4 regions of the Rhizobium sp. Root491 genome follow, and region 1 is predicted to be linked to each of the others. Evidence: riboswitches for the same ligand, from Rfam matches in the RefSeq annotation. Region 1 holds a riboswitch; each other region holds the start of a gene.
What was found. Region 1 has a riboswitch for cobalamin ahead of ASD46_RS16265 (DUF1636 family protein). Riboswitches for the same ligand answer to the same signal wherever they lie in the genome.
Positions count from the first base shown of each region.

Region 2: linked by a shared signal. The riboswitch ahead of bluB (5,6-dimethylbenzimidazole synthase) and the one ahead of ASD46_RS16265 (DUF1636 family protein) in region 1 are both predicted to bind cobalamin.
Region 3: linked by a shared signal. The riboswitch ahead of nrdH (glutaredoxin-like protein NrdH) and the one ahead of ASD46_RS16265 (DUF1636 family protein) in region 1 are both predicted to bind cobalamin.
Region 4: linked by a shared signal. The riboswitch ahead of ASD46_RS02975 (CbtB domain-containing protein) and the one ahead of ASD46_RS16265 (DUF1636 family protein) in region 1 are both predicted to bind cobalamin.

Region 1 is NZ_LMFF01000014.1:285,764-293,580, reverse strand. Features, by position in the region: gene ASD46_RS16275 (cobyric acid synthase) at 1-1,287, opposite strand, end outside; gene cobO (cob(I)yrinic acid a,c-diamide adenosyltransferase) at 1,289-1,906, opposite strand; cobalamin riboswitch at 2,034-2,249, shown strand; gene ASD46_RS16265 (DUF1636 family protein) at 2,403-2,789, shown strand; gene cobW (cobalamin biosynthesis protein CobW) at 2,786-3,823, shown strand; gene cobN (cobaltochelatase subunit CobN) at 3,829-7,179, shown strand; gene cobG (precorrin-3B synthase) at 7,176-7,817, shown strand, end outside.
Region 2 is NZ_LMFF01000016.1:177,938-185,754, reverse strand. Features, by position in the region: gene ASD46_RS19385 (LTA synthase family protein) at 1-282, opposite strand, end outside; gene ASD46_RS19380 (NAD+ synthase) at 514-2,193, shown strand; gene ASD46_RS19375 (VOC family protein) at 2,343-2,720, opposite strand; gene ASD46_RS19370 (TolB family protein) at 2,913-3,743, shown strand; cobalamin riboswitch at 3,872-4,058, shown strand; gene bluB (5,6-dimethylbenzimidazole synthase) at 4,156-4,872, shown strand; gene ASD46_RS19360 (DUF2865 domain-containing protein) at 4,942-6,042, opposite strand; gene ASD46_RS19355 (NADP-dependent malic enzyme) at 6,178-7,817, opposite strand, start outside.
Region 3 is NZ_LMFF01000001.1:1,351,939-1,359,755, reverse strand. Features, by position in the region: gene ASD46_RS06750 (ROK family transcriptional regulator) at 1-361, opposite strand, end outside; gene ASD46_RS06745 (sugar ABC transporter substrate-binding protein) at 628-1,650, shown strand; gene ASD46_RS06740 (ABC transporter permease) at 1,873-2,955, shown strand; gene ASD46_RS06735 (ATP-binding cassette domain-containing protein) at 2,955-3,737, shown strand; gene ASD46_RS06730 (nucleoside triphosphate hydrolase) at 3,734-4,363, shown strand; cobalamin riboswitch at 4,495-4,719, shown strand; gene nrdH (glutaredoxin-like protein NrdH) at 4,975-5,196, shown strand; gene nrdI (class Ib ribonucleoside-diphosphate reductase assembly flavoprotein NrdI) at 5,209-5,607, shown strand; gene nrdE (class 1b ribonucleoside-diphosphate reductase subunit alpha) at 5,595-7,784, shown strand; gene nrdF (class 1b ribonucleoside-diphosphate reductase subunit beta) at 7,801-7,817, shown strand, end outside.
Region 4 is NZ_LMFF01000001.1:589,168-596,984, reverse strand. Features, by position in the region: gene ASD46_RS02995 (helix-turn-helix transcriptional regulator) at 1-106, opposite strand, end outside; gene ASD46_RS02990 (LysE family translocator) at 240-869, shown strand; gene ASD46_RS02985 (c-type cytochrome) at 985-1,419, shown strand; gene ASD46_RS02980 (c-type cytochrome) at 1,507-2,427, shown strand; cobalamin riboswitch at 2,519-2,744, shown strand; gene ASD46_RS02975 (CbtB domain-containing protein) at 2,910-3,092, shown strand; gene ASD46_RS02970 (CbtA family protein) at 3,104-3,820, shown strand; gene ASD46_RS02965 (hypothetical protein) at 3,825-4,139, shown strand; gene ASD46_RS02960 (type 1 glutamine amidotransferase family protein) at 4,245-4,811, opposite strand; gene ASD46_RS02955 (GNAT family N-acetyltransferase) at 4,833-5,321, opposite strand; gene ASD46_RS02950 (MerR family transcriptional regulator) at 5,527-5,940, opposite strand; gene ASD46_RS02945 (hypothetical protein) at 6,037-6,390, opposite strand; gene dmeR (Ni(II)/Co(II)-sensing transcriptional repressor DmeR) at 6,518-6,790, shown strand; gene dmeF (CDF family Co(II)/Ni(II) efflux transporter DmeF) at 6,872-7,817, shown strand, end outside.

The DNA.
Region 1 (7,817 bases):
ATAGGTGCCTAGGATGCGGCCATCGGGCGAAATTGCGCCATCGGCATGCCCGTCGATGGTCGAAAATGGCAGTTTGCCCGCAGCACCCGTCGTTTCCCCAACATGCATTTCATAGCCGGATAATGGAATTCCGTCGAAACTCTGTCCCTGCACGGAAACGAGCCTCTTGTCACCGGTCAAAACCGTCGTCACATCCAGCAGGCCCAACCCATCGACCGTCATTGGTGGTCCTTCGATGCCGTCAGGGTCGGCAACGGTTTTTCCAAGCATCTGGTATCCGCCGCAGAGACCGAGAACATAACCGCCGCGGCGCACATGTGCCTTGATGTCGATGTCGAGGCCTGCATTTTTCAGCACGGCGAGATCAGCTATGGTGGATTTCGAACCGCAGAGCAGAACCAGCCGGCAATCGGCGGGAATGGTCTCGCCCTGCCGCACTCGGATCAGTTCCACATCCGGCTCCATGTCGAGCGGATCCAGATCGTCGAAATTGGAAATATGCGGCAGGATTGGCACGGCAATGCGGATTTTCGCGCCGGGCTTTTGTTGCGCTGGGCCAGTAAGCCCAAGGGCGTCCTCCGCTGGCAATTTCGCAGCATCGGAAAAATGCGGCAATAGCCCGATGGACGCCCAGCCGGTCTTTTCCGCGATCATCCGCATGCCGTCTGAAAACAGCGTAGGGTCACCGCGAAAGCGGTTCACGATGAAGCCCTCTATCATCGCGGCATCATCGCGTTCGAGAACGGTTTTTGTGCCCACGAGGCTGGCGATGACCCCGCCCCGGTCGATATCGCCGATCAGAATCACGGGAGCATCTGCGGCGCGGGCAAAACCCATATTGGCGATGTCGTTGGCGCGGAGGTTGATTTCGGAAGCACTTCCCGCCCCTTCCACCAGCACCAGATCGGCCTGTTGTTTCAGGTGCTCGAAGCTCTCCAGCACACGCGGCATCAGCCCGGCTTTCATGTGCTGATAATCGGCAGCTTTGGCATTGCCGACAATTTTACCCTGTACGACGACCTGTGCGCCGGTTTCGCTCTGCGGCTTTAAAAGCACCGGGTTCATGTGAACCGACAGCGGAACGCCTGCTGCCCGCGCCTGCAGCGCCTGCGCGCGACCGATCTCGCCGCCATCGGCAGTGACCGCCGCATTGTTCGACATGTTCTGCGGCTTGAACGGCATGACGGACAGGCCACGCCTGACGAAGGCGCGGGCAAGGCCAGCCACCATCAGCGATTTGCCGACATCCGAGCCGGTTCCCTGAAACATCAGCACACGTGCAGTCATGTCAGTATTCTATCCCGGCCTGCGCCTTTACGCCCGCCTTGAAGTGATGTTTGACGAGGGTCATTTCCGTCACCATGTCGGCAGCGTCGATCAACGGTTGTTTGGCGTTGCGGCCGGTAACGATGACATGCAGATCGGATCTACGGTTGGAAAGCGTTTCGACGACCTCTTCCAGCGGCAGGTAATCATAGCGGAGCGCAATGTTCAGTTCGTCGAGAACCAGCAATCCGATCGTCTCGTCGGCCATCAGTGCTTTCGCTTCGTCCCAGGCCTTTTTAGCTGCCGCGACATCGCGCTTCAGGTCCTGCGTGTCCCAGGTAAACCCCTCGCCCATAGTGCGCCATTCCACCCTGTCGCCGAACAAAGTCAGGGCCTGCTGTTCACCCGTCGACCATGCGCCCTTGATGAATTGCACGACGCCGACGCGCCGCCCTGTGCCGAGCATGCGCAGGGCAAGGCCGAAAGCGGCCGTGGATTTGCCTTTGCCAGGGCCGGTATTGATCATCAGCAGACCTTTTTCGATGGTCTTTTCCGCGACTTCGGCATCCTGAACCGTCTTGCGGTTGACCATTTTCTGCCGGTGGCGTTCGGCTTCGCTGTCGCTGATATCGCGTGTCATCGCGTTTTCCTTCTCGTCCAGAGGCGCGGGACCGTATGCCCCCGCCATTCGGAGCGGCGACTATACTCAATTTGCCGCACCCGGCAATCGACAAGCCGGCAGCATTGACCGTCACGCCCGTTCAGCCTAAGGGTAGGGCACTGACGGTCTTTTCCCGGCAACGGGAAAAGCTAAGAGGGAACACGGTTCCACCCCATACCGGGTCATTCCGTGGCTGCCCCCGCAACTGTAAGCGGTAAGCCCGCACTGTGAAGCCACTGGACCATAAAATTGGTCCGGGAAGGTGGTGCAGGGTGTTTTAAAGCCGCAAGCCAGGAGACCTGCCGTTCAGGAAAAAACGTCTCCCGGGCGGGGTGCTCCGGTCAGCCGGTCGAATTGATTTGCAGCCGCGCTTTTCAGTGCGCTGTTTTCGACATCCGCACCCCGATGAGTTTAAAGACGCGGAAAGCGGAACGGTTTGGATATTACCACAACATCTTCTTGTGCGGACGGGACAATGGAAGCCAACACAGCTTCCGGCGTGGTCGTTTTTGTCTGCCGAAGCTGTCGCGACTACACCGATCCCAATGCGGAGCCGCGCCCCGGCACCATCCTTGCGGAAGCTGCCATCGCAAAAGCGCGTGACTCCGGCATCGATGTTCGCTCCGTCAATTGCCTTGCCAATTGCAAACGCGGCCTCAGTGCCGTGCTGCGCGGTGCCGATGGCTGGTCCTATGTATTCGGCGGGCTGACGACCAACGATGCGGAAGACCTGCTCACGGGCGCGCAAATGCTGGCCGCCTCCGCAGACGGCCTGATGCCCTGGCGCGGCCGCCCCGACACATTGAAGCGCGGCATGGTGGCGCGCATTCCCCCATTCGATTTTACCGAGGAGAGATCATGAGCACCCTTCTGGACCGCGTTCCCTGCACCATCGTCACTGGCTTTCTGGGGGCTGGAAAAACCACGCTGCTGCGCGGTCTTCTCGAAAAGCTAGATGGCAAGCGGCTTGCCATCATCGTCAACGAATTCGGTGATATCGGCATCGATGGGGATATCCTCAAGGGATGCGGCATTGAGAGCTGCCCGGAGGAAAACATCGTTGAGCTGGCCAATGGCTGCATCTGCTGCACGGTGGCGGATGATTTCCAGCCGGCCATCGAGCAGATTCTGAGCCGCCAGCCGAAGGTGGAGCATATCCTCATCGAGACCTCCGGCCTTGCCCTGCCCAAGCCGCTTGTGCAGGCATTTCAATGGCCGGCCATCAAGAGCCGCGTGACGGTTGACGCTGTTGTGGCTGTTGTGGATGGCGCTGCCCTTGCCGAGGGTCAGGTGGCGCATGACATGGAAGCCCTTGCCGCCCAGCGCGCAAATGACGAAGCCCTCGATCACGACGATCCGGTCGAAGAGGTTTTTGAGGACCAGATCGCCTGTGCCGATCTTATCGTGCTGACCAAGGCGGATCTGCTCGATAGCGCCGGTCTGGACAAGGCGAAGGCTCATATTCTCGAGCATTTGCCGCGGGCCGCAAAGATCGTCGTCGCCTCGAATGGCGTCATCGATCCGGCCGTGCTGATCGGCCTCGGTCTTGCGGTTGAAGAGGATATCGAAAACCGCCGCACCCATCACGATGGTGAACTTGACCACGAACATGACGATTTCGACAGCTTCGTCATCGACCTGCCGGCCGTGACCGATCCGGAAGCGCTGGCGGCTCGTATCGCCGAGACGGCGGCTGCGGAAAATGTTCTGCGCATCAAAGGTTTCGTCGAAGTATCCACCAAGCCGATGCGCCTGCAGGTGCAGGCAGTCGGTAGCCGCGTCAACCATTATTATGACCGTCCCTGGGCGGCCGGTGAAGAGCGCCGCAGCCGCCTCGTCGTCATAGGCGAAAAGGGCCTCAACCGCGAAAAGATCGAACAGATGCTGGCCGCCTGATAGAAATGCACATTCTCGCCACCACATCTTCGTCTCTGGACGACCTGATCGAGCCGGTTGATCTCAACCAGCCGCGATCGGATGTGGTGATGCTGTCTTTTTCGGCAAGCGATCTTGCCGGGCTGGAACAGGCATGGCGGCAGGCAGAGGGCGCGCTTCCGTCCCTGTCCGCCGCCAACCTCTCCGAGCTTCGGCATCCGATGTCGGTCGATCTGTGGATCGAAAAGACGGCCGAACATGCCCGTGTCATCCTTATCCGGATTCTCGGCGGCGCGGAACGCTGGCGCTATGGCGTCGATCAGCTCAGCACGATGGCGCGGCGACGTGGCATAAAACTTATGCTCCTGCCGGGTGAATGCAGTGAGAGAGACGAAAAGCTCGAAGCAGCCTCGACTGTTGATCGCCAGACGTTGGCGTCCGTCCTCGCCTTCTTCCGCGAGGGTGGGCGGGAAAATATGGACCGGCTTGCCATTGGTCTTGCTGCCCTTGTAAGTGGTGGCGCATGGCCAGATATCGAGGCTCAACCGCTGCCGAAAGCCGGCTTTTACCGGCCGGGTAAAGGCGTCGTGGATCAGGCGGAAGCCTGCGCCGGTTTTCCCGCCGGTGCAGCTGTCCTTCCCATTCTCTTTTACCGCTCCATGCTTCTTGCGGCCGATGCGGCGCCGGTGGATGCGCTTTTTAACGCGCTCTCTCAGCGCGGTTTTGCGCCATTGCCGATTTTCGTCAGCGGCCTTAAGGATGGGGAGGCGATCCGCTTTCTCGAAACAGTACTGCCCGAACTCCAGCCCGCCGCCATCGTTGCCGCCACGGCTTTTGCCAGCCAGATGGACGACAGCGGTAAAACCCTGTTTGACCGCCTCGGCGTGCCGGTGTTTCAGGTGGTTATGGCGACGACGCGACGGGACGGCTGGGCGGAAAATGCGCGCGGTCTAAACCCTTCCGATCTTGCCATGCATGTGGTCCTGCCGGAACTCGATGGCCGGATTCTTGCTGGCGCGATATCATTCAAGCAGGTGCGGACTGATGGCGGCATCAGCCTCATCAATGTACCGGAGGCTGATCGCGTCGAACAGGTGGCAAACAGAATCGCTGCCTTTCTGCAATTAAAACAGTCCACGCCACAGGAACGGCGGATCGTCATTCTGATGCCGGATTATCCCGGTGCTGCGCCGGGGCGCACGGGTTATGCCGTTGGTCTCGATGTGCCGCAAAGCGTGCTTGAAATGCTGCGCGATCTGGCCGCGGCAGGATATGTCGTTTCGGATATTCCCGAAACGGCGCGGGCTTTGCTGGATTGTGTCGAGCAGCAGGAAGCGGCTGTCGGACTTTCAGACTATCGTGATTTTCTTTTGGGTTTGCCTGAAGGGGTTGCCGTCTTCGTGGATAGCACGTGGGGTTCGGCCGAACAGGACGACGCACTAGCCGACGGCGCATTCCGTTTTCGCGTCGCCCGTTTCGGCCAGATATTCGTAGCCCTGGCACCGGATCGTGGGCGAAATGAGGATCGGCGGGTGGATTACCATGACCCTGCCCTGCCGCCACGTCATGCGTTGGTCGCTTTCGGCGCCTGGATGCAGCGTGTCGCAGGGGCGCATGCCATTGTGCATGTCGGTGCGCATGGCACGCTGGAATGGCTGCCCGGCAAGACAGTTGCGCTTTCCCGCGATTGTTTTCCTGAAATCGTCACCGGGTCTTTGCCGGTGGTCTATCCGTTCATCGTTTCCAATCCGGGCGAAGCGGCGGTTGCCAAACGGCGGATCGCTGCCGTCACGATCGGCCATGTTCCGCCTGTGCTGGTAGATGCCGGGCTTTCGCCGGAACAATCGGCTCTGGAACAGCTCGTCGACGAATATGCGCAGGCGGATGGGCTCGACCGCCGCCGCCGCGACCGGCTGGCGAAACTGATCGTGGAGAAGGCGCTGGAAACCGGTCTTGCGGCGGATGCCGGTGTCGGTGCAAAGGACGATGCCGATGCGGCGCTGTCGCGCATCGACGCCTTCCTCTGCGATCTCAAGGACTTCGCCATCAAGGATGGCCAGCATGTTTTTGGCCGCAGCCCCGAAGGAGAGACCGATCTTCTGAGGCTTGAAAGTGCTGCGGCGGAAAAAACAGCGCTGCTTGCCGCGCTCGATGGCCGCCATATTGTCCCCGGTCCTTCCGGCGCACCCGCGCGCGGGCGTCTCGATGTCCTGCCGACGGGCCGCAATCTTTATGCTGCCGATCCGCGCACCATGCCGACGCCGACGGCTTTCGAGCTGGGCCGCATGGCGGGCGAAGAAGTGCTTCGGCACCATCTGCAATCCCATGGCGACTGGCCGAAACATCTGGTTTTTGATCTCTGGGGCAGCGCCAGCCTGCGCAATGGCGGCGAGGATGTGGCGCAGGCGCTGCATCTGATGGGAGCGAGACCGATCCATGACCCGGCGACGGGCCGCGTCACAGGCATCGAGGTTCTACCGCCGGCGAGTATCGGGCGGCCGCGTGTCGACGTCACATTCCGGATTTCCGGCCTGTTCCGCGACATGTTTCCGGCGTTGATCGCTCTTCTAGACGCCGCTGCCAAGGCCGTCGCGCGGCGGGATGAAGCGCCGGGTGACAATCCGCTGGCGGAAGAAGCGGCGGCACTCGGGCATATACCGGCACGCATCTTCGGCTCCGCACCCGGCACCTATGGTGCGGGCACAGAGGAAAAACTCGCCAGCGGAAAATGGGAAGAACGCGAGGAACTGGGCCAGGCGTATCTGGATGCGGCAAGCCATGCCTTTGGCGGTGCGGATGGGCTTGAGATTTTCGAGGATGCCGGTTTTGTCGAGCTGGTGCGCCGGGCCGATCTTCTCATTCACACCGGTGACGATCCGGGCCGCGATCTTCTCGACGGCTCGTCAGATGTCGCCTTTATCGGTGGTTTTTCCGCCGCAAAAGCACTCCTTGGCGGCGTTGCCGATATTGTGGCGCTGGATACCACCGATCCCGCGCGTCCGCGCGCGCGATCCATTTCGCAGGCGCTGACGCGCGTTGTTCGGGCCCGCGCCGTCAATCCGCGCTTCATTGCCGGACAGATGCGGCACGGCCCGCGCGGGGCGGCGGAATTTGCCGAGACGGTTGACCGGCTGATCGGTTTTGCGGAAACCACCCATGCGGTATCTTCCTCGCTGATCGAGGCGCTTTACGACGCCTATTTCGGCAATGAGGACGTGCGCGATTTCATCCTGCGGGAAAATCCGAAGGCGGCGGAGGTCATGGCGACGCGCTTTTTATCCGCCCGTCGTCGCGGGTTGTGGCACAGCCGCCGCAATGCGGTGGATGCGGAACTTGAAATGCTGATCCTGCCCCGTTCTGAAAGGGTCGGCGCATGAGGATGGCCCCTTCCGATCCGGTCCAGCCGTTTGGCCGCCGTGGCACGTGTCCGGCCTTGTCGACCCCGATGCTGACCGGTGACGGCTACCTGTCGCGCATCGCATTCGAGGCGGATATTGCGCCCCATGATATGATCGCGCTTTGTGAACTTGCTGAGCGACACGGCAACGGGGTGATCGACATCACGGCACGCGGCAGCCTGCAATTTCGCGGCCTGACGCGGGAAAGCGCCTGCGACCTGGAGAATGATGTTCTGGCGCTTGGTTTGCCGCTTCGCGACGGACTGGCAGTCGAGACCTCACCTCTTTCCGGTCGGGACGATCGGGAAATCGCCGATGGCAGTGCTATTGCGGATGAGATTCGCAGAGAGGCTGCCGCGCTGGCGCTGCACGAAAAGCTCGCCGCAAAAATGTCCGTCATCATCGATGGGGGCGGCCGTCTTTCCATGGGCGATTTGCTGGCCGATATCCGTCTGAAGGCGGTGCGGCTCGATCATCGAGTTTTCTGGCAATTGCTTGTCGGAGGTCCGGAGAGCAAGGCGTTGCGCGCGGGATTTGTTGAGGCCGACAAGGCGGCGGATGTTGTCCTGTTGCTGCTCGTCCATCTGGCCGGCAAAGGACCGCTTGCCCGTGGCCGC
Region 2 (7,817 bases), on a different contig from region 1:
GCGGCCGAGGATGGAATCCAGCGCTACGAGCAGCAGCAGCACGGCGGCGATGTTGGTCATGCCGGGGCGGGCGGATGAGGTGAGGAAGGTGCCGACATCAACTAGCGAACCGCGGGCGATCCATTCCAGCGCGACGACAAGCACGACCGACGAAAATGTCAGATTGGCAAGCGTGTAGGCCTTACCCGAAAGCTTGGAAAGGCTCCGCGTCCATGCAGGCGAAAAGACAAAATCAGCCTTTTCGGAAGCCGTTGTTTTTGGCGCCGAATTTCTCAAACTCATACTCCGGTATTACGAGGCAACACCGCGCAATTCGGGGAGATGAATCGGGGCGTCGCAAAACTGTCATGTAACTGTCACATAAGCGCGATGAACGCGACATGAACTTTGCGGAGTGTGGCCGGTGCGGTGATAACCTTAGCGTGAATGCCTGTTGCGGCTTCATCCTATCAAGGTGGTGCGGCATGCAATTGCCGCGTTGCGGAGCGGGCACGGGCGCGGTATTGAAAAGCCATGAGCGACAGACACGACATCAAAAACCATCTTCGAATTGCCGTCGGGCAGTTCAATCCGACTGTTGGCGACGTGGCGGGCAATCTCGCCAGGGCGCGCGAAGCACGGGCCGATGCGGCGACGCAGGGTGCCGATCTCCTGCTTCTGACCGAGCTGTTCATATCCGGCTATCCGCCGGAAGACCTGGTATTGAAGCCGGCTTTTCTGAAAGCGTGCCTGAAGGCCGTGGAAGAACTGGCGGCGGAAACCGCCGATGGCGGGCCGGGCGTCGTCATCGGTTTTCCGCGTCAGGGCGAAACGGGCCGGCACAATTCGGTTGCGCTTCTGGATGGCGGCAAGATCATCGCGCTGCGTGACAAGATCGACCTGCCGAATTACGGCGAGTTCGATGAAAAACGCGTTTTCGCCGAAGGTTCGATCTCCGGTCCCTATAATTTCCGCGGTGTCAGGATCGGCATTCCGATCTGCGAGGAAATCTGGAACGATATGGGTGTGTGCGAAACGCTTGCCGAAAGCGGGGCGGAAATCCTGCTGGTGCCGAATGGTTCGCCCTATTATCGCGGCAAGCTGGATGTGCGCCATCAGGTGGCGCTGAAGCAGGTAATCGAAAGCGGCTTGCCGCTGGTCTTCGCCAATCAGCTTGGCGGGCAGGACGAGCTGGTTTTCGACGGCGCGAGCTTCGGTTTCAACGCCGACAAGACCCTTGCCTTCCAGATGAGCCAGTTCGAAGCGACCCTTGCCGTTACCGATTGGAAACGCACCGCAGAAGGCTGGCGCTGCGAGAGCGGTCCTTTCTCGAAAATCCCTGAAGGCGAGGAGGCGGATTACCGCGCCTGCATGCTGGGCTTTCGCGATTACGTCAACAAGAACGGCTTCAAGAGCGTGGTTCTCGGCCTTTCCGGCGGTATCGATTCGGCGATCTGCGCTGCGCTTGCTGTTGATGCGCTGGGCGAAGAGCGGGTGCGCTGCATCATGCTGCCGTATCGTTACACCTCCGAGGATTCGCTGAAGGACGCAGCCGATTGCGCCAGAGCGCTTGGCTGCCGTTACGATATCGTGCCCATTGCCGAACCTGTGGAGGGGTTCCTGTCGGCGCTTTCGGAAATGTTCGAAGGCACGGAAGAAGGCATTACCGAAGAAAACCTGCAGAGCCGTACACGCGGCACCATTCTCATGGCCGTTTCCAACAAGTTCGGCTCAATGGTGGTGACAACAGGCAACAAGTCGGAAATGTCGGTGGGGTATGCGACGCTTTATGGCGACATGAATGGCGGTTTCAATCCCATCAAGGACCTCTACAAGATGCAGGTCTACGCCATCTCCAGCTGGCGCAATTCCCATGTGCCGCCGGGCGCGCTCGGGCCATCCGGCGAAGTGATCCCCGCCAATATCATCTCCAAGGCGCCATCCGCCGAATTGCGACCCAACCAGACAGACCAGGATTCGCTGCCGCCCTATCCGGTGCTGGACGATATTCTGGAGTGCCTGGTGGAAAAGGAAATGTCGGTCGAGGAAATCCTCGCGCGTGGCCATGATATCGCGACGGTGCACCGGATCGAGCATCTGCTCTATCTCGCCGAATACAAACGCCGCCAATCCGCGCCCGGGGTGAAGATCACCAAGAAGAACTTCGGCCGCGATCGCCGTTATCCGATTACCAACCGGTTCAGGGACAGGTAGTCGAAGGAGGGCATGGAGGGAGCTTGCTGGACCCCGAATCTAGTTCGGGGTGACGGAGTGCGGATGCTGCGGCTTCGCCATATATCGATGGCGAAGAAGCATCCTTTTCCTCCAACGGCGCGGACACGCCGCGCCGTCTCCCTATCTCGTTAAATAACCTGCCCCACATCGATGCGGTTACCATCCGGGTCTTCGAAAACGAAGGCCCGCAGGCCATAATCCTTGTCCTGCAGACTTTTGATGATGCGAAGCCCGTGGCTTTTGCAAAGCGCATGCAGCGCGTCGGCGTCGCTGACCAGCATATGCGCCACATTGAAGGGGGCCGGTTTGTGCGTTGACTGCAATGTCAGGTGCAACTCGGCGTTACCTTGTTTCAGGATCATGAAACCGACAGGGTTGCCGTTTTCGAAGGTCTTTTCGAAGCCCAGCACACGGACATAAAAGTCATGGGCCTTCTCGATATTCTTGACAGGAAGCATTGCGGCGATCCGACCGAAGCGGATGCCGTGATCGGCGATGGTGTTCATCGCGGAACCTCGGATCTGGGAGAAACGGGCAGGGGTGCGGGCGGTGCCGGAACGCTGCTGTTTTTTCCTATTTGAATTTGCAGGGCGGTGCCTGCGGCAATAGGATCATAATCACGGCGGTGGCGGATGCAAACGGAATGTTTGTGCCATTCAACGCTCCACGCCAGACGATCGACAGGCCTGGGAGGCAGCATGCGCAGTTCCATCGAAATCTTCAACATCCGCACTCGGCAGATGCGGGTGGTCTGGCAGACGCCGGAGCTGTTCGAGGCTCCGAACTGGTCGCCGGACGGGAAATACCTGCTTCTGAACTGCGACGGTCTGCTTTATCGCCTGTCACTTGCCGGCGACCCTTCGCCGGAAAAGGTCGATACCGGCTTTGCGACAATCTGCAACAATGACCACGGCATTTCGCCTGACGGTTCGCTTTATGCCATTTCCGACAAGGTGGAGTTCGGCAAGAGTGCCATCTATCTGCTGCCTTCGACGGGCGGAACGCCGCGGCTGATGACGAGGAACCTTCCCTCCTACTGGCACGGCTGGTCGCCGGACGGGAAAGGTTTCGCCTATTGCGGCATTCGCGATCAGGTTTTCGATATTTATTCCATGGACATAGACAGCGGCGTTGAGACACGCCTTACCCATGGTGAGGGCCGCAATGACGGGCCGGATTATTCGCCGGATGGAGAATGGATCTATTTCAACTCCAGCCGCACCGGCCAGATGCAGATCTGGCGCGTGCGGGTGGATGGCTCGGCCGTCGAGCGTATCACCGACAGCGCCTACGGCGACTGGTTCCCGCATCCGTCTCCCAGCGGTGACAAGGTCGTCTTCGTCTCCTACGACGCCGATGTCTTCGACCATCCGCGCGACCTCAACGTGCGCGTGCGGCTGATGGATATGGATGGCGGCAATGCCGAAACGCTGTTTGACCTTTTCGGCGGGCAGGGAACGATGAATTCGCCCAACTGGTCACCGGACGGGGATGAGTTCGCTTATGTGCGGTATTTTCCCGTTGGGTGATGCGGTAGGGGGTGCTTCAGCCGGCGCGCGTCTGCGCGGCGGCTGAAGGGCGCAATACGCAGGTGAGGTGGCCACGGTCACATTGCCGCATCGCTGCGCAAGATACTTGTATTTGCAATCTTTGTTGCTCATAAGCTTCTTCGTCAGGTGCCCGCCCTTTAGGGCGGGAGAATCGGGAATCCGGTGCAAGACCGGAACGTGCCCAGCGCTGTGAGGCGGATGCCCTTTTTCTTGATGCCACTGAATCCATTCGGGAAGGCGAAAGTGGGCGGATGAAGCCGAGTCAGAAGACCGGCCTGACAGGATAGACCAGACCGCGTGGACGGCGGCAGGTTGTTGCAGCAGCGCGTCGTGCAGGCGAAAACCGGAGCCGGTTTTCGTGGCGGCGCGCCAGCATTGTTGGGGATAGACGATGCCGACCGATCCACTCGCGACCAGTTCGCTCGACGCCAATGCATTCGATCACGCGCTTTCGCCCGCCTATCCGTTTTCCGAGGGGGAGCGAGAGGCGATCTACCGTGCCATCGAAACCCGCCGTGATGTGCGCGACCAGTTCCTTCCGGATCCATTGCCGGAAGATGTGGTCGAGCGCTTGCTGAAGGCGGCGCATTCCGCGCCTTCGGTCGGTTTCATGCAGCCGTGGAATTTCACGCTCGTCACTGACGGTGCGGTCAGGCAGGCAGCCTGGGTTGCCTTCAGCCGCGCCAATGGCGAGGCGGCGGCGATGTTCGAGGGGGAGCAGCAGGCGCTTTACCGCAGCCTCAAGCTTGAGGGCATCCGCAAGGCGCCGCTCAGCATCTGCGTCACCTGCGATCCGACGCGTGGCGGCAAGGTGGTGCTGGGCCGTACCCACAATCCGCGCACCGATGTCTATTCCACCGTCTGCGCCATCCAGAACCTCTGGCTTGCAGCGCGCGCCGAAGGCATCGGCGTCGGCTGGGTCAGCATTTTCCACGATAGCGACATTCGCACCATTCTGGAGATTCCCGACCACATCGAGATCGTCGCCTGGCTATGCCTCGGCCGCGTCGATACACTTTATACCGAGCCGGAACTGGCGGTGAAGGGTTGGCGCCAGCGCGTGCCGCTGGAGGAGCTGGTGTTTCGCAATCGCTGGGGTGGACGGTAAAGAGAAGACGCGACCATCTTGTGAGTGAGACAGAGCGTTGCCAACTCCATACCGCGTGCTTGATGGGAGCTATTGCTGCGGCTGAATGCCCTTCAGCGCCGGGTTTTTCAGGTCGATCCGCCCTGTCTGGTCGGGCAGGAATTTAGGGCCGATGACGCGGACCCTGCTGTTGTTCGGGTCATAGTCGCGTTCCGGAACCGGTTGTTCCGGCGGCTTTGCGGCCTGCTGCAGTTCGGTTGGTTTTTTGGGGGTGTCGCCTTGCGGTGATGGAATGGTCGTGATGCTGGAATAGGGTTTCTCAGCTTCCGGCCGCGCAGCCTCCTGCTGCTTCATCTCCTCGTGATAGGCGGCCATGTTGCAGGCGCAGCCTGGGGCTTTCGTTGAGGCATTTCGATAGGCAAAGGCGGTCGGCAGGTCCTTGTAGGGCTTTCCTGTTTCAGCCGAGACCATGTCAGCCGTTTCCTGCTCCGTCATGGAGTGGAAATAAAGCTCCGTCTGCGTACCCGGGCACATTTTCTGGCATTGTTCGGCCTGCGCACGGAAATCGAGCGGCGAGGCATTGGAAGCGATGGGGAAGAACGAGCCGTCGCAGGTGCGCACGCACAGCGTCCTGAGCCCGCCTTCCGCAGCGGCATTGGGGTAGGGCGAAAGCCCCGCCTGTCCCGGCGGATTGCTCTGTTCGCCGAAGGCGTCGGGGTAACGTGTCACATCGGGTGCCGTCGGCTGGCGCGCTTCCGTTTCCGGAATGGCGCTGCAGCCATTGGCGTCGAGTGCGGCGAGAATGCGCTGGCGTCTGATGTCGCCATCATCGTTGCCCTGGGCCGCCATGGCATCGTCGCGGTCACGGATGATGGCATCGCGTTCGCTCTGCGCATCCGCCATCGCGTCGCTGATCTCTGCGCAGAGTTCCGCATTCGGGCTGCCATAAACGGTGACGCTTGCGGATGAACAGCCGTAACGGCGCAGATCGTTCCTGATCCTGCGGATCTCGATGTTCTGGCGGGTGAGCGCATTGGCGTAACGCCGTACCTCGGCGGTGTTGCCGATGACACGCGGCGGTTCGCGCAGCTGCGCATAAAGCGTATCGCAGACCTGATCCGCGAAAGCAGCGGCCGGGGCGATGAAAACAAGGGGAAGCAGGAGGCCGATAATGCTGCGGCGCCGGGTCAATGGTGCGATCCGTTCGATGTCCCCGGCCGGTGGCGAGGGTGTTATGCTTCGGGAAATCCGTGTTTCAGGAAGATAACATAAGCTGTTGCCGCAATGCGGCAACAGCATGTTCAAAACTGCGTTAATGCGCCTTCATCAGACCGAAGGGTGCGATGCCTGCACGACGGCAAAGGCCGCCATGTTGACAACGCCGCGCGAGGTGACGCTGGGCGACAGTATATGGGCGGGAAGCGCCGTGCCAAGCAGGATGGGGCCGACATGCAGGCCCTCCGTCAGCGTGCGGGTGACGCCGAGCGTGATGTTTGCGGCATCGAGGTTCGGGAAGACCAGCAGGTTTGCTTCGCCGGTCAGCACGCTGTTGGGCATGGCGCGCTTGCGCAGCGCTTCCGAAAGTGCCGAGCCGCCCTGCATTTCGCCGTCCACTTCCAGTTCGGGTGCCGCTGCCTGCACGATCTTCAGGGCGCGGCGCATCTTGCGGGCGCTTTCCGAATCGCGCGACCCGAAATTGGAGTGGCTGGCGAGCGCGATCTTCGGCGTGATGCCGAAGCGGCGGATTTCCTTTGCCGCGAGAATGGCCATTTCAGCCACTTCTTCGGAGGTCGGATCGTTGTTGACGAAGGTGTCGGTGAGGAACAGCGCGCCCTGCTGGGTGATGAGCAGGCTGAGGCCTGCGAAAGAGCGAACGCTTTCCTGCTTGCCGATGATCTGGTTTACGTCGCGCAGGTGCCGGTCGTAACGGCCTTCCAGACCGCAGATCAGCGCATCCGCCTCACCACGCTTCACCGACAGCGCGCCGATGACCGTGGAGTTGGTGCGCACGATGGTGCGGGCCGCCTCCGGGTTGATGCCGGCGCGGCCGACGAGGGCGAAATAATCATCGACGTAGTCGCGGTAACGCGGATCGTCTTCGGGATTGACCACCGCGAAATCGGTATTCGGACGGATGCGCAGGCCGAAGCGCTTCAGGCGCGTTTCGATGATCTGCGGGCGACCGATGAGGATCGGGATGCCGGTGCCTTCTTCCAGAAGCACCTGTGCGGCGCGCAGCACGCGCTCGTCTTCGCCTTCAGCAAAGATGATGCGCTTCTTTTCGGCAACCTTGGCGGCGTTGAAGACCGGTTTCATGATGAAGCCGGAACGCCAGACGAAGCGGTTCAGCTGGTCGAGATAGGCTTCGAAATCGCTGATCGGCCGGGCGGCGACGCCGCTTGCGGCGGCAGCACGGGCAACGGCCGGCGCGATGCGCAGGATGAGGCGCGGATCGAAAGGCGAGGGAATGAGGTAGTTCGGGCCGAAGATCGGCGTTTCGCCGCTATAGGCCTTGGCGGCGACTTCCGAGACTTCCTCGCGGGCAAGCTCGGCGATGGCCTGCACGGCGGCCATCTTCATTTCCTCGTTGATCGTGGTTGCGCCGCAATCCAGCGCGCCGCGGAAGATATAGGGGAAGCAGAGCACGTTGTTGACCTGGTTCGGGAAATCCGAACGGCCGGTGCAGATCATCGCATCCGGGCGGGCAGCGCGGGCCACTTCCGGCATGATTTCCGGATTGGGGTTGGCAAGCGCCAGGATCAGCGGATTTTCCGCCATGCGCTCCAGAAGTTCCGGCTTCAGCACGCCTGCCGCCGAAAGACCGAGGAAGACATCCGCGCCGTCGATCGAGTCGGCCAGAACCCGCTTGTCGGTCTTTTGCGCGTAAACTTCCTTCCACTCGTCCATCAGCGAGTTGCGTCCGTCATAAACGAGGCCCTCGATATCGTGGACCCAAATGTTTTCTT
Region 3 (7,817 bases), on a different contig from region 1:
TCCGGCCGACGAAATCCATCAGCACCAGATCGACGCTGCGACGGCCGATTTTCACGCCAAACGAGAAGACGGCATCGGGATTGAGGCGCATCGGCGTCGAAGGCTGCCCGACTTTGCCGCGCAGTCTTTCGCCACGAATAAGAAGACCGTCACTTTCGAGCGAGCGCATGATGACCGAGACGGTCTGCGCCGAGAGACCGCAAAGCCTGGATATTTCGGCTTTCGACAAGCCGCCGTGGCGGCGAACCAGCGACAGCACAAGCCGCTCGTTATAGGCACGCACCCCGATCTGGTTGGCGCCGCCGCTCATATCCATGTTGGTGGACGGCGCGGGCGGCGCCGTCTCGACAGATTGTCTCATAGTTTCATCCTCCCGCCCGCCATATCCGCCGCGACCGATACATGCAGGCTTTATGGCAATCTTGCTATCGCAACGTTAAACGACGCGGCGATATTCCTCCCTGCCGCTTGTTAGAATGCCATACGGAATTAATAATTCAATCGGATTTATTTATTGACAGCCGTTTCCTTTGGTGGTTCCATCTGTGTCAACGGTCGCTGTTCTCGGAGGAGACGAGATCGTCGGGTAACCGTCACGGTACTCAAACATTCAATGGGAGGATTACAATGAAGACGACTGTTTCCGCTCTTCTGGGCGCGCTAGCGCTCGGCGTTTCTTTCGCGTCCGTCGCGTCCGCCGCCGATACTTCGGTTTGCCTGATTACCAAAACCGACACCAATCCCTTTTTCGTCAAGATGAAGGAAGGCGCCACCGCCAAGGCTAAAGAACTTGGCGTGACGCTGAAGTCCTATGCCGGCAAGATCGATGGCGATTCCGAAAGCCAGGTTGCCGCGATCGAGACATGCATTGCCGATGGCTCCAAGGGTATCCTGATTACCGCATCGGACACCAAGGGCATCGTTCCGGCCGTGCAGAAGGCGCGCGATGCCGGTCTTCTGGTCATCGCCCTCGATACACCTCTCGAACCCGTTGATGCCGCTGACTCCACTTTCGCTACCGACAATCTTCTGGCCGGCGAGCTGATCGGCAAATGGGCTGCTGGCACCCTCGGCGACAAGGCCAAGGACGCGAAAATCGCCTTCCTCAACCTCACGCCTTCCCAGCCAACCGTTGATGTTTTGCGCAACCAGGGCTTCATGAAGGGCTTCGGCATCGACGTGAAGGACATCAACAAGATTGGTGATGAAGACGACAAGCGTATCGTTGGTAATGATGTTACCAACGGTAACGAAGAAGGCGGCCGCTCTGCGATGGAAAATCTGCTGCAGAAGGATCCGACCATCAACGTCGTTCACACCATCAACGAACCTGCAGCTGCCGGTGCTTACGAAGCGCTGAAAGCCGTCGGCCGCGAAAAGGATGTTCTGATCGTTTCCGTCGATGGCGGTTGCCCTGGTGTCAAGAACGTTGCGGAAGGCGTGATCGGCGCAACGTCTCAGCAATACCCGCTGCTGATGGCGGCACTCGGCGTGGAAGCCGTCAAGAAGTTTGCCGACACCGGTGAAAAGCCGAAGCCGACCGCAGGCAAGAACTTCTTCGACACCGGCGTAACGCTGGTAACCGACAAGCCGGTCAAGGGTCTCGATTCGATCGACACCAAGGAAGGCCTGAAGAAGTGCTGGGGCTGATACTTCACCGTTGAAATCAGCGGGGGCAATTTGCCCCCGCCCTTGAACCGGAATGGTTAAAAAGAACGATCTGGGTGATCGGACAGGAACAAACGAGCGCGCCCGGCGTCCGTGGACGTAACTGAGGCACGCTTCTCAACAGTTTGAATCTACGCATTGTCCCCTCTGGAAAATAATCCCGGGTTCGGGGCTGATGCGATGGAGCGATCGGGAGGAAAATCCATGAGCGATCAGCCAGTGCGGGCTCAACCGCATAATGAATTTGAAAAAGTGCTGTCGGGAAGTTCGACCCAGGTCGCTGCTTTCGATACGCACAACAAGAGTTTGCTTGAAAAATTCCAGCACTTTCTGCATTCCAGCCCGGCGGCCGTACCGCTGATCGTTCTGGTGTTGTCGCTGGCTGTCTTCGGCATGACCCTGGGCGGCAAGTTTTTCTCGGCCTTTTCGCTGACCCTTATCCTTCAGCAGGTGGCAATCGTCGGCATCGTCGGCGCGGCACAGTCGCTGGTCATTCTGACTGCGGGCATCGATCTTTCGGTCGGTGCGATCATGGTCCTGTCCTCCGTCGTCATGGGACAGTTTACGTTCCGCTATGGTTTGCCTGCCGAACTCTCGATTATCTGCGGTCTCGCAGTCGGCGCATTTTGTGGCTTTATCAATGGCGTGCTGGTTTCGCGCATGCGGCTACCACCCTTCATCGTTACACTGGGCATGTGGCAGATCGTGTTGGCCACCAATTTCCTCTATTCGGCCAACGAAACGATCCGCTCACAGGATATCGTCCAACAGGCGCCCATTCTCCAGTTTTTCGGCAACAATGTCCGCATCGGCAGCGCCGTCTTCACCTATGGCGTCATTGCGATGGTTCTGCTGGTTGCCCTGCTCTGGTATGTGCTGAACCGCACCGCCTGGGGTCGACATCTCTATGCAGTGGGTGATGATCCTGACGCAGCCGAACTTGCCGGCGTTAACGTCAAGCGCATGCTGACGACCGTCTACACACTTTCCGGGCTTATCTGCGCCTTCGCGGGCTGGGCTCTCATCGGCCGCATCGGTTCGGTATCGCCTACCGCCGGTCAGTTCGCCAACATCGAATCCATCACCGCAGTGGTCATCGGCGGCATATCGCTGTTTGGCGGACGCGGCTCAATCATGGGCATGATCTTCGGCGCGCTGATCGTCGGTGTCTTCTCTCTCGGCCTGCGACTTATCGGAACAGACCCACAATGGACCTATCTGTTGATCGGCGTCCTTATCATCTTGGCTGTCGCAATCGACCAGTGGATCAGAAAGGTAGCAGGCTGATGGCAAAAGAACCTATCCTCACAGCACGCAATCTCGTTAAACGCTACGGTCGTGTGACTGCGCTCGACAATGCCGATTTTGACCTTTATCCGGGCGAAATCCTCGCCGTCATTGGTGATAACGGTGCTGGAAAATCCTCTCTCATCAAGGCGATTTCCGGTGCGGTGACACCCGATGAAGGGGAGATCAGGCTGGAAGGCAAGCCGGTACAGTTCCGCTCGCCGATCGAGGCGCGCAAGGCTGGTATCGAAACCGTTTATCAGAACCTTGCGCTGTCTCCCGCATTGTCCATAGCCGACAATATGTTTCTCGGCCGTGAAATCCGCAAACCCGGTATTCAGGGAAGCCTGTTCAGGGCACTGGACCGTCCGGCGATGGAAAAGTTTGCCCGCGAGAAACTCTCTGAACTCGGCCTGATGACGATCCAGAACATCAATCAGGCGGTGGAAACCCTCTCCGGCGGCCAGCGCCAGGGTGTTGCGGTGGCGCGTGCAGCCGCCTTCGGCTCCAAGGTCGTCATCCTTGACGAACCGACAGCGGCGCTCGGCGTCAAGGAAAGCCGCCGCGTTCTCGAGCTTATTCTGGATGTACGCGCGCGAGGGCTACCGATCGTTCTCATCTCGCACAACATGCCGCATGTTTTCGAGGTTGCTGACCGGATTCATATTCATCGGCTGGGCAAGCGTTTGTGCGTCATCAATCCGAAGGACTATACCATGTCCGACGCCGTCGCCTTCATGACGGGCGCCAAGGAAGCGCCAAAGGAAACGCTGGCCGCATGACGTTGAAGCTTGAAACGATCGTCGAAGACGTTCTTCGGCGGGCTGAGGATAAATCTCGTTTTATCATTGCCATTGCCGGTCCCCCTGGGGCCGGCAAATCCACGCTGGCGGATGCCCTGTGCGGTGCCCTCGTGGCGCGCGGCGAGGCTGCGGCTGTCCTGCCCATGGACGGCTTCCATATGGATAACGGTATTCTCGAAGAACGGGGGCTCTTGCCGCGAAAAGGCGCACCGGAGACCTTCGACGTGCGCGGCTTTCTTGATATCGTCTCCGCAGTTCGTCAGGGCGGGCAGGAAGTTCTTGTCCCGGTTTTTGACCGCTCCCGCGAAATTGCCATTGCCTCCGCTCGCGCCATCGCGCCAGAAACACGCTTCATTCTTGCCGAAGGCAACTATCTGCTGTTGAACGAGGCGCCGTGGACGAAGCTTTCCGGCAGCTTCGATCTTACCGTCTTCGTAGGCCCATCCGTTGCGGTGCTCGAGGAACGCCTGCGGGATAGATGGCAGGGCTATGGTCTCGATGCGACCGAGATTCACGCCAAACTGTTCGAAAATGATCTTCCCAACGGAAAGCGGGTGATTGAAAACTCACGCCCCGCCGATATTCGCATCGATATCTGGAAATAACCCGCCGCTTCCGTCCGTAGGCGGCATCGAACATTCACCGTTAAGCCTTTGTTGACCATGTGTTGAATCTTTTTGATCCACAGGGTGGGGCTTTCGCATGTCTAATTATTGACGAAAAAAATTCCTCATATACTATATGTGGTGTTCAAGGTTCTTTCGATTCGCAAGCGTCGGGAGCTAAGACGGGAATTCGGTGCGCAACACCATTATGGTGAAGCAATGCCGAAACTGCCCCCGCAACTGTAAGCGGTGAGCATCGTTCCGATTTGAGCCACTGGCGCTAAAAGCTCCGGGAAGGTGGGAATGGATGTTTTGACCCGCAAGTCAGGAGACCTGCCTTGAGCGAAAACGTCCACGGGCGGGGTGTCCGGAAGGAAGGTGTATGACGCAAATGAATTGCGTGCGCCCTTTTCTGCCCCCTCCAGAACAAGCTTCGGGGTGAAGTCATGCCAGTGCATTTTTATAAGTTTCTACGCTCGTCGGTGTAGACAGAGATCTTACGCGGCCTGAGCCGCGCGCCTCGCCAGAATGACAGAACCATCGCCACCCGCTTGTGATTGCAGGCGGGCAATGTTGAGCCGTGCGTAAAAGCGGCTTCGAAAGAGGAAACAATGACCGTCACCGTTTACAGCAAACCCGCCTGCGTCCAGTGCACTGCCACCTATCGTGCGCTTGACCGCATCGGTGTCAGCTACGAGATCGTCGATATCTCCGAAGATGCGGATGCCCTCGATCGCGTTCGCGGCCTTGGTTACATGCAGGTTCCCGTGGTCGTTGCGGGCGAACGCCATTGGGCGGGTTTCCGTCCGGACATGATTGGCTCGATCAGCTGAGGAGGCGATGCGATGGGGCTGATTGTCTATTATTCCAGCCGGTCTGAGAACACTCATCGCTTCCTTCAGAAACTGGGGCGACGATTGCTTCGCCTGCCGCTCGGCGCCGAGGAAGACGTTACTCACGTGTCGGAGCCCTATGTTCTCGTCACCCCCACCTATGGGGGCGGCGGCATGAAAGGAGCGGTACCGAAACCGGTTATCCGGTTTTTGAACGAGCCCTCAAACCGAAATCTCATTCGCGGCGTCATCGCGGCGGGAAATACGAATTTTGGCGCAGCTTTCGCATCCGCCGGAGATATCGTGTCGCGTAAATGCGCGGTGCCGTTTCTCTACCGCTTCGAGCTTCTCGGCACGGAGGAAGATGTCGCCAACGTCAATCATGGATTGGAACGATTTTGGACACGCTGACCTCGAGCGCGGTGCGCAACACGGATGCCAAACAACAAGTAACCGGCGCGCCGAAACACCTGGACGCGGGACTGGACTATCACGCGCTGAACGCGATGCTGAACCTCTACGATGAAAACGGGAAGATCCAGCTCGACAAGGACCGCCTTGCGGCACGGCAATATTTCCTTCAGCACGTCAATCAGAACACGGTGTTTTTCCATAATCTCAGGGAAAAGCTCGATTATCTCGTGACCGAGGGATATTACGAACAGGAGGTGCTGGACCACTATTCCTTCAATTTCGTCCGTGACCTCTACGACGAGGCCTATGCCAGAAAGTTCCGTTTTCCGACATTTCTCGGCGCCTTCAAATATTATACGTCCTATACGCTGAAGACCTTCGACGGAAAGCGTTACCTGGAGCGTTATGAGGACCGCGTCTGCATGGTGGCGCTGGCTCTGGCGCGTGGCGACGAGCAGCTTGCCCGCGATCTGATGGATGAAATCATTTCCGGCCGCTTCCAGCCGGCAACCCCGACCTTTCTCAACGCGGGCAAGAAAAGCCGCGGTGAACTGGTTTCTTGTTTTCTGCTGCGTGTGGAAGACAATATGGAAAGCATCGGCCGGTCCATCAATTCAGCATTGCAGCTTTCCAAGCGTGGCGGTGGCGTAGCACTGTCCCTGACCAATATTCGCGAAGCCGGCGCGCCGATCAAACAGATCGAAAACCAGTCCTCCGGCGTCATTCCCGTCATGAAGCTGCTGGAAGATTCGTTCTCTTACGCCAACCAGCTTGGCGCGCGCCAGGGCGCTGGCGCGGTCTATCTGCATGCCCATCACCCCGACATCATGCGTTTCCTCGATACCAAGCGCGAAAACGCCGACGAAAAAATCCGCATCAAAACCCTTTCGCTCGGCGTGGTGATCCCTGATATCACCTTCGAACTCGCGAGAAACAACGAGGATATGTACCTGTTCTCGCCGTATGATGTTGAGCGGGTCTATGGCGTGCCGTTTACCGAGATTTCCGTCAGCGAAAAATATCAGGAAATGGTCGCCGACAGCCGCATCCGCAAGAAGAAGATAAAGGCACGCGAGTTCTTCCAAGTCATCGCAGAAATCCAGTTCGAAAGCGGTTACCCCTATATCATGTTCGAGGATACGGTTAACCGCGCCAATCCGATCGCCGGCCGTATCAGCATGAGCAATCTCTGCTCGGAAATCCTACAGGTCAGCGAGGCGAGCGAATTCAACGACGATCTCTCTTACAGCCATATGGGCAAGGATATTTCCTGCAATCTCGGCTCGCTCAACATTGCTTCAGCAATGGATTCGGCTGATTTCGGCAAGACGATCGAAACCTCCATCCGGGCGCTGACGGCCGTTTCTGACATGAGCCACATCTCGTCTGTCCCTTCCGTGGAAAAGGGCAATGATGCGAGCCACGCCATCGGGCTTGGTCAGATGAACCTGCATGGCTATCTGGCGCGCGAGCGCATCTTCTACGGCTCCGTAGAGGGCATCGATTTCACCAATATCTATTTCTACACGGTGACCTATCACGCCATCCGCGCCAGCAATCGCCTTGCCACTGAAAGGGGCCAGAGCTTCAAGGGCTTTGAAAACTCCAAATATGCCTCGGGCGACTACTTCGATAAATATACCGACCGGGAATGGCTGCCCGCGACGGAAAAGGTCCGCGACCTTTTTGAGAAAGCCGGCATTTCCATTCCGACACAGGAGGACTGGAAAGCGTTGAAGCAGGCCGTCATGGAGACCGGCCTCTATAACCAGAACCTTCAGGCCGTGCCGCCCACAGGCTCGATCTCCTATATCAACCACTCGACCTCCTCGATCCATCCCATCGTCTCGAAGATTGAAATTCGCAAGGAAGGCAAGATCGGCCGTGTTTATTATCCGGCTTCCTACCTTTCGAACGACAATCTCGAATATTATCAGGATGCCTACGAAATCGGTCCGGAAAAGATCATAGATACCTATGCGGCGGCCACTCAGCATGTCGATCAGGGCCTGTCGCTGACACTGTTCTTCCGCGATACGGCAACGACGCGCGATATCAACCGGGCGCAGATCTACGCCTGGAAAAAAGGCATCAAGACCATCTACTACATCCGTTTGCGCCAGATGGCGCTGGAAGGCACGCAGGTTCAGGGCTGCGTATCCTGCACGCTCTGAATTGAGGGACAAGACAATGAACATTGCCGTAAA
Region 4 (7,817 bases), on a different contig from region 1:
AGCGCACCGTGACCTCCAGTGCCTCGGCAATGGTCTGCGCGGTGATCGGCCTGCGCGCCACCCGCAGGATCTGGATGATCTCGAACAGTCTCGATGCCTTGCGCATTGCCGTTTTTCCCGGTGGTTTCCCAACGCAACTGACACAACGCTGTCAGTTGGCTTTTCCTATAAGCAGCAAAACACATTGAGAAACATGAGTTTTCTCGAATGTGTCGCAAACTGTCTTGGGAGATACTGACATGAGTTACGTCGAAAATCTCTGGCTTTTCTTTCTGGTCCTGTTCGGCATCATCATCCTGCCGGGCATGGATATGCTGTTCGTGCTGGCAAGTGCGTTGACGGGTGGCAAAAGAACCGGGCTTTCCGCCGCAAGCGGCATGAGCGCCGGCGGCATGGTGCATTCACTTTACGGTGCGTTGGGCGTCGGCATGCTTGCCGCCTGGATGCCGTCGCTGTTCCTGCCGCTGCTGGTCGCCGGCGCCGCTTACATGGTCTGGATCGGCGTCGGCCTGATGCGCAGCGCCATCACCGTCAATGGCGATGAGGCGCAGGCGAGCGCCTCTGTCAGAAAGGCGTTCTGGCGGGCCGTGCTCACCTGCCTTTCCAATCCGAAAGCCTATCTCTTCATGATGGCGATCTATCCGCAATTCCTCAAACCCGACTATGGTCCAATCTGGATGCAGGGGCTGGTAATGGGCGCGATGGTGGCCATCACGCAGTTCACGGTCTATGGCGCTCTGGCGCTGACGGCGGATAAAAGCCGGGCATGGCTCGTTTCCTCGCCTGCCGCGACGATTTTCATCGGCCGCGCCGCCGGTTTCATGCTGATTGCCGCAGCCCTGGTTACGCTTTGGGAAGCACTCTCCTAGACTTCTGTTTTCTTGGGGAAATTCACTGCAATGTGACTTCTTTTCGCCATGCGGAAAGGGCATCCTCGCGCCGTTATCGCGCGTTCGGCATCTGCCGGAATCAAGGAGAGAGTGTATGAAACTGAAAACCATCGCGGCGGCCATGCTTTTCGGCTGTCTTTGCGCCGGAGCGGTCTACGCTGCCGGCGAAGTCGAAAAACGTGAAGGCATGATGAAGCAGATCGGCGGCTCCATGGGGGCGCTTGCTGCCATCTCCAAAGGCCAGAAGCCTTATGACGCCGAAGCCGTAAAGGCTGCCGTGACGACCATCAGCACCAACGCCAAGGCTTTCCCCGACCAGTTTCCCCCGGGCAGCGAGACCGGCAGTGCTGCGGCACCCGCGATCTGGGAAAATTTCGATGACTTCAAGTCCAAGGCCGCCAAGCTCGGTGCCGATGCGGACAAGGTCCTCGCCAGCCTTCCCGCCGATCAGGCAGGCGTCACCGCCGCCATGCAGACCCTCGGTGCCGATTGTGGTGCGTGCCACCAGACCTACCGTCTGAAGAAGTGATCCTATCAAGAACGCCGCTTCCCGGCGGCGTTTTTTTTCAGCGGGAATGATGCCTGATCTCATCAGGTGATAATGGGGAGAAGGGTCATGGCCTCCATTTGGACGAAGCTCGCGGGCGGGATCGCGGTGGCGGCCATTGCCGGTTTCGGCATTTTCGCCTGGGTCACCGCGCCTGTGCGTCAGGCACCCAGCCACTGGGTGAGCCTTGGCGAGCCGGACCTTGCCAATGGCGAAACGCTGTTCTGGGCGGGCGGCTGCGCAAGTTGCCATGCGGCACCAGATGCCAAGGGCGATGCGCTTTTGACGCTTTCGGGCGGGCAAGCGTTGAAAAGCCCCTTCGGCACCTTCCATGTGCCCAATATTTCCTCCGATCCGCAGCATGGCATTGGCGGCTGGACGCTTTCGGAATTCGGCGATGCGATGACGCGCGGCGTCGGCAAGAACGGCGAACATCTCTACCCGTCCTTCCCTTACGCCTCCTATGCCCGCATGACGCAGAAGGACATCAACGACCTCTTCGGTTATTTGCGGGTTCTGCCCGCCAGCCAGAATGACGCGCCGGATCACGAACTGCCGTTCCCCTTCAACATGCGCATGGCATTGGGCGGCTGGAAATTCCTCTATTTCGATACATCCGCGCCACCCCGCGTCGAGCTTGCCGATGCCAATGCCGAATTGCTGCGCGGCCAATATCTGGTGGAAGGCCCGGGCCATTGCGGCGAATGTCACACGCCGCGCAATGCGCTTGGCGGTTTTCTCGATGGCAAATGGCTGGCCGGTGGTCCCAATCCCGAAGGCGAGGGCCGCATTCCCGATATTACCCCCGGCTCGCAGAGCGTCGGAAGCTGGGAAGCGGCCGATATTGCCAACTATCTGGAAACCGGCTTCACCCCGGAATTCGACAGCGTCGGCGGCTCCATGGTCAAGGTGCAGCAGAATATGGCGCATCTGACGGTCGATGACCGCAATGCGATCGCCGCCTATCTGAAGGCCATCCCGGCACGGTAGCCCTTTGCCGTCATGCCGGACTTGATCCGGCATCCAGCCGCGGCGCGCAATTCTCACGCCGGCCTGCCATTGACTCCCACCCACACCCATCGGATAACGATCCTGTGATGGTTCCTTCCGGGCGTTCCGGAAGGTGAAAAGGGAACACGATAGGGAGACATCCTCATTCGTGGCTGCCCCCGCAACTGTGAGCGGAGAGCCTGAAACGAAATGCCACTGGTAAGCATCTCGCCGGATATGGGCGAGGGCAATGCCGGGAAGGTGTTTCAGGTTTTGACCCGTAAGCCAGGAGACCTGCCATCACGGAAATGTCCATGCCGGCGGGGTGTCCGGAAGAGCGGAATTTCAGGGTGGTGGCGCTTGAACGTGCCGCCCTGTGTCAGTCTCGTATCCCCGTGGTGAAGTGTATCGCATGCGGCTGCACGGCGTTTGCCGTTCCGCCGCGTCTAAAGGCGCGGGGTCGCGCCGTAAGAGGGGTCACCATGTCCATCAACCAGAATACGGCAAATGCCGCCGTTTCAGCAAAAACGGGCAGCTTCGCGCAATCGCTGACGGCGATCGTGCTTGGTCTGTTCGTCGTCGGGTTTGTCGGCTTTTCGCATGTGGAAGCCGTTCACAACGCCGCGCATGACACGCGTCATGCCAATGCTTTCCCTTGCCATTGAGGGGAAAAAGCATGTCGTTCTTTCGCAATATCGTTTTTACCGCCGTCCTCGTCGGCATCGTTGGCGGCTTCGCCGTTTCGGCCATGCAGGCTTTCGGCACCACGCCGCTGATCCTGAAGGCGGAAACCTATGAAAATGCCGGTGGCGAAGCGCCCCACAGCCATGATGCTCCGGCCACGACCGGCGCTGCCGTTCCCGCGCACGAACATAATAAGGAAGCCTGGTCTCCGGCCGACGGCTTCGAGCGCACCGCCTATACGGTCGCCGCCAACGTGCTGACCGCCATCGGTTATGCGCTGGTGCTGACCGGCCTCATCTCGCTGCGCGGCACCGATGCCGGCTGGCGCGAAGGCCTTTTGTGGGGTGTGGCCGGTTTTGCCGCCGTCATGCTTGCGCCGATGATCGGCCTGCCGCCGGAACTACCGGGCAGCCCGGCGGCCGCGCTTGAGGCGCGTCAAATCTGGTGGCTTTCGACGGTTGCCGCAACCGCGGGCGGCATTGCGCTGATCGCATTCCGGCGCGAACCCTGGGCAATCGTGCTCGCACTGGTGTTGATCGTTGCTCCACATGTGGTGGGCGCGCCCCTGCCGCCGGAAGGTGAACATGCGCTGGCACCGCTGCCGCTGGAACGACAGTTCATCGTCGCCGCCACCGTGACCAGCTTTGTCTTCTGGGCCTTGCTCGGAACATTGAGCGCGTTTTTCCTGAAGCGCTTCCAGCAGGCTTAAATCCATGCAGGACGCAGCCGAATGGAGTGAGGAACTCGACGCGCTGCGTTTTGCCGTTCCCGGTCACGGCGCTTTCTGCGCCGTGCATCGCCTTGCTTTCAAGGCAGTCCTTGGCGTCAGCCCGGAACGGGAAGCGGCGCTCGCCTATTTTCATGAGAATGAGGCTGCCTTTACGGTCGCAGCCCTTGCCAAGATAAAACGCTCGGCTTTGCCGGCCGGTCGCAGTCTGCATCTCAACAGCCGCGATATCCGCCGTGCGATGGCGGGGGAGGGCGGGGATGTCGCGCCCCGTGTCTGCCGGGTGCTTGATCAGGGGTGATTTGTGATGGTCTCGCGGCTCAACTTCCCCACCACCCTCATTCCTGTGACAAGCACAGGAATGAGGGTGGGAGGATCCGCAAAACTCTCGACACCAAGGTGAGCTTCACCGGTGTTCCGCCGCAAAAATTCCAAGTTCCGCCTCGGCTTCCGGACCAAAGAGGCCGAGGTGTTTCAGAATTTCCACTGCGAAACTGACGGGTGCACTGCCGGCTGCGGTTACGATTCCGCCATCGCTGACCGCCTTCGGCTGGTCGCGATAGAGCGCTTCGCCGCGATAGGACGGATAGGCCTTGTGAGAGGCGAGCGAATTGCCGGTATGGGCGACGTCATCAAGGGCGCCCGTGCCTGCAAGCGCGCTGGCAGCCGCGCAGATGCCGGCAACCAGCCGGCCCTTCTCGCGAAACCGCTGTACCAGCCCGCCAAGATCGACAGCCATTCCCTTTTCCCAGCCGAGGCCGCCGGGAATGACGAGCGCATCGATGTTAGCAGGATCAAGCGCGTCATAGGATGTGTCGGGCGTAACGTTGAGCCCGCCCATTGAAACCACGGGCCGGCCGTCCGGGGTCGCGTAAACGATCTCGACGCCGAGATAGCCGCGCGCGGCGGCGGCAAGCAGCGCCGGTTCCCAGTCCGCAAAATCCTGCGCAAGCGCAATGGCAATCCGTGTCATGACCGTCTCCGAAGGTTGCAATCAGGCGATAGACTGCATGTAGCGCATGCCGGTGACCGGGCGCGGCGCGAAATCCATGCTTTCGTAGAAACGATGCGCGGCGACATTTCCGGTCGTGGCGCTGACGGAAAGATAGTCGCAACCGAGGCGCTTGGCGATATCGCGGGCGCGGGAAACCAAGTGCTGGCCGGTGCCATGTCCGCGGTGACCGTCACGCACGAAAAGATGGTGTAGCTCAAGCCCGCGGCGGCCTTCCTGCGCCCTGTAGAGCGGCAGCATCAGGGCGTAACCGATCAATGCGCCGTCGGCTTCCGCTACCAGCCCATGCACCCAGGGAAGCGGGCCGAACAGGTCGCGTTCCAGTTTCGCCGGCGTAATCGCCGCCGCATCGCCATGAAAGGTGGCAAGCAGGGTGATCATCTCATTGAGCTCAGGCAAATCGGTCTTGCGTGCGCCACGAATGATGACGACGGGCGGTCTTTCCAATGTAAGGGAACTGTCTTCGGTCATTTTTCTGGTCCTTCGGTTTTATCGGTGCCGTCAGGACGCTTGAAAAACAACAAAGCCGCCTGACGGCGGCTTGTTGACAAAATGATCTGTCGAGCCGCCCTTTACAGGTAGGCCCAAAAGTACGAGCAGGAGATGGGTGCGCGTTCGTTGATCATGTCCATGCAATGCGCTCGAATCTGAAATCTGTCAAGCCTGCTCTTCAGCCTCAATGCTCCCCTTCGCACATGCCATGGTCGGAAAGTGCGCGGATGACGTAACAATCCTCGATCGAATGACCATGGCAATGGGAGACGATACGTTCCAGCTCATGCTCGAGCTTCTTGAGGCTGCTGATTTTCTCGCGCACATGGGCGAGGTGTTCGGCGGCAATGCGGTCCGCACCCTCGCACGGCATTTGCCGGTGCTGGCTGAGCGCGATCAATTCTCTGATGGCGTCGATATTGAGCCCGATATCGCGGGCATGGCGGATGAAAGCCAGCCTTTCGAGATCGGATTTTTCGTAACGGCGCTGGTTGCCTTCCGAGCGGTCTGCCTCGCGGATGAGGCCCATCTGCTCATAATAGCGGATCGTCGGAACCTTCACGCCGGTACGTTTGGACAATTCACCGATGGACAGCATTGCCTTCTCCATATCCTCAAGAGCAGCCGGGACAAGAACGAACCGGATGCTCTAGTCTCTAGAGATATAGCTTTTCAGCCTGCCGTTCAATGGGTGTCAGGCGGCGGCCTCCACGCCGAGTGCCTGCGCCAGGGCTTTGAGAACTTCTGTCTCGATGCTGGAGGCGGCGTCAGGCTGCGCTGATGCGGCGATATCTACCGCCGGTTCGGTTCTGGCCTGTGCGCCGCTGTCTAGGTTCCAAAGTGCTGCGGCAAGGCCGGCGGAAACGCTGGCGGCGGCAGGTGCGGCGGAAACGGCAACGCTCTCGGCGCTGGAAATCGCGCGGTGTGCCGCCCGTGTCAGTTCCAGCAGGGCCTCGGTGGTTGCATTTGTTTCCCTGGTCTTTGTCGGCTCAAGGGTCCGGACCGGAGTTGCGTAATAGCTGCTGGTTGTTGCTGCGATAGTCGTCATGACTGAGTCCCCTAAGTTTCATGGGGTATTTTTAGGGGTCGAAACATTCGCGAAGATTGCGTCGCGCAGGGCTTGAACCAAAAAACATCGCAATATAGTATACCCCCCTATAGTATATGAGGTACTCATGTCCCATACGATCCGCAACAAGGAGAAGCTTCTCGCTCGCATCCGTCGCCTCAAGGGGCAGATGGAGGCGGTGGAGCGAGCCCTGGACGATTCCAAGCCCTGCGGCGAGGTGCTGCAATTGCTGGCCTCGGTGCGCGGTGCGCTTTCCGGCCTGACGGGGGAGGTGATGCAGGAACATCTGCATGAGCACGTCGTGCACGCCGAAAATGAAGACGAGCGGGCGCGTGCGGCGGAAGAGCTGGCCCAGGTGCTGAAGACCTACATCCGCTAACCTCTCTCCCAAAAGTGTCCGCGGCTTTGGGAAAAGACATGCGTGAAACAGAATATTCCAGGATCGAACAGGATTAGCGACATGACGACGACATCCGAATTTTCCGCAGCGTCCGGCCACGACCATGTTTTCCTAGGCCGGAACCATGAGCGCAATGAAAAGCGCGTGTGGATGGTGATTGCGCTGACCACAGTCATGATGGTGGCGGAGATCGTCGCCGGCCACTGGTTCGGTTCCATGGCGCTGACGGCGGATGGCTGGCACATGTCCACCCATGCGGGCGCAATGCTCATCTCGGCGCTGGCCTATCTCTATGCCCGGCGCGAGGCGCGCAATCCGCGCTTCACCTTCGGCACCGGCAAGTTCGGTGATCTCGCCGGTTTTGCCAGCGCCATCGTGCTGGCGGTGGTGGCGCTGCTCATCGCCGTCGAAAGTGCGATGCGGCTTTTCAATCCTGTTCAGATCGACTTCAATCAGGCGATCCTCGTCGCCGTCATCGGTCTTATCGTCAATCTCGTCAGCGCCGTGCTGTTGAAGGATGACCACGATCACGGCCATGGCCATGGTCACGCACATGGTTCGCATGCCCATCACGGCCATGGCAGCCACACCCATCACGATCACGGCTCGCACGCGCATCACGGCGAGCACGGAGCGAAGGGCGGCAGGGACAATAATCTGCGCGCAGCCTATCTGCATGTACTCGCCGATGCGCTGACTTCCGTTCTCGCCATTGTCGCACTGCTGCTCGGCAAGTGGAACGGCTGGTCCTTCCTCGATCCGTTGATGGGTATTGTCGGCGGTGTGGTGATTGCCCGCTGGTCATGGGGACTCATTCGCTCCACGGCAACGACGCTGGTGGATGCGGTTCCGCTGACGGAGGACTTGCCGCAGGAAATTCGTGAAAGCGTGGAAACGGAAGAAGATCGCATCACCGACCTGCACGTCTGGCAGGTGGGGCCGGGGCATCACGCCGCCATTGTCGCCATCCACTCGCAGGTGCCGAAGGCACCGGCTTTCTACAAGC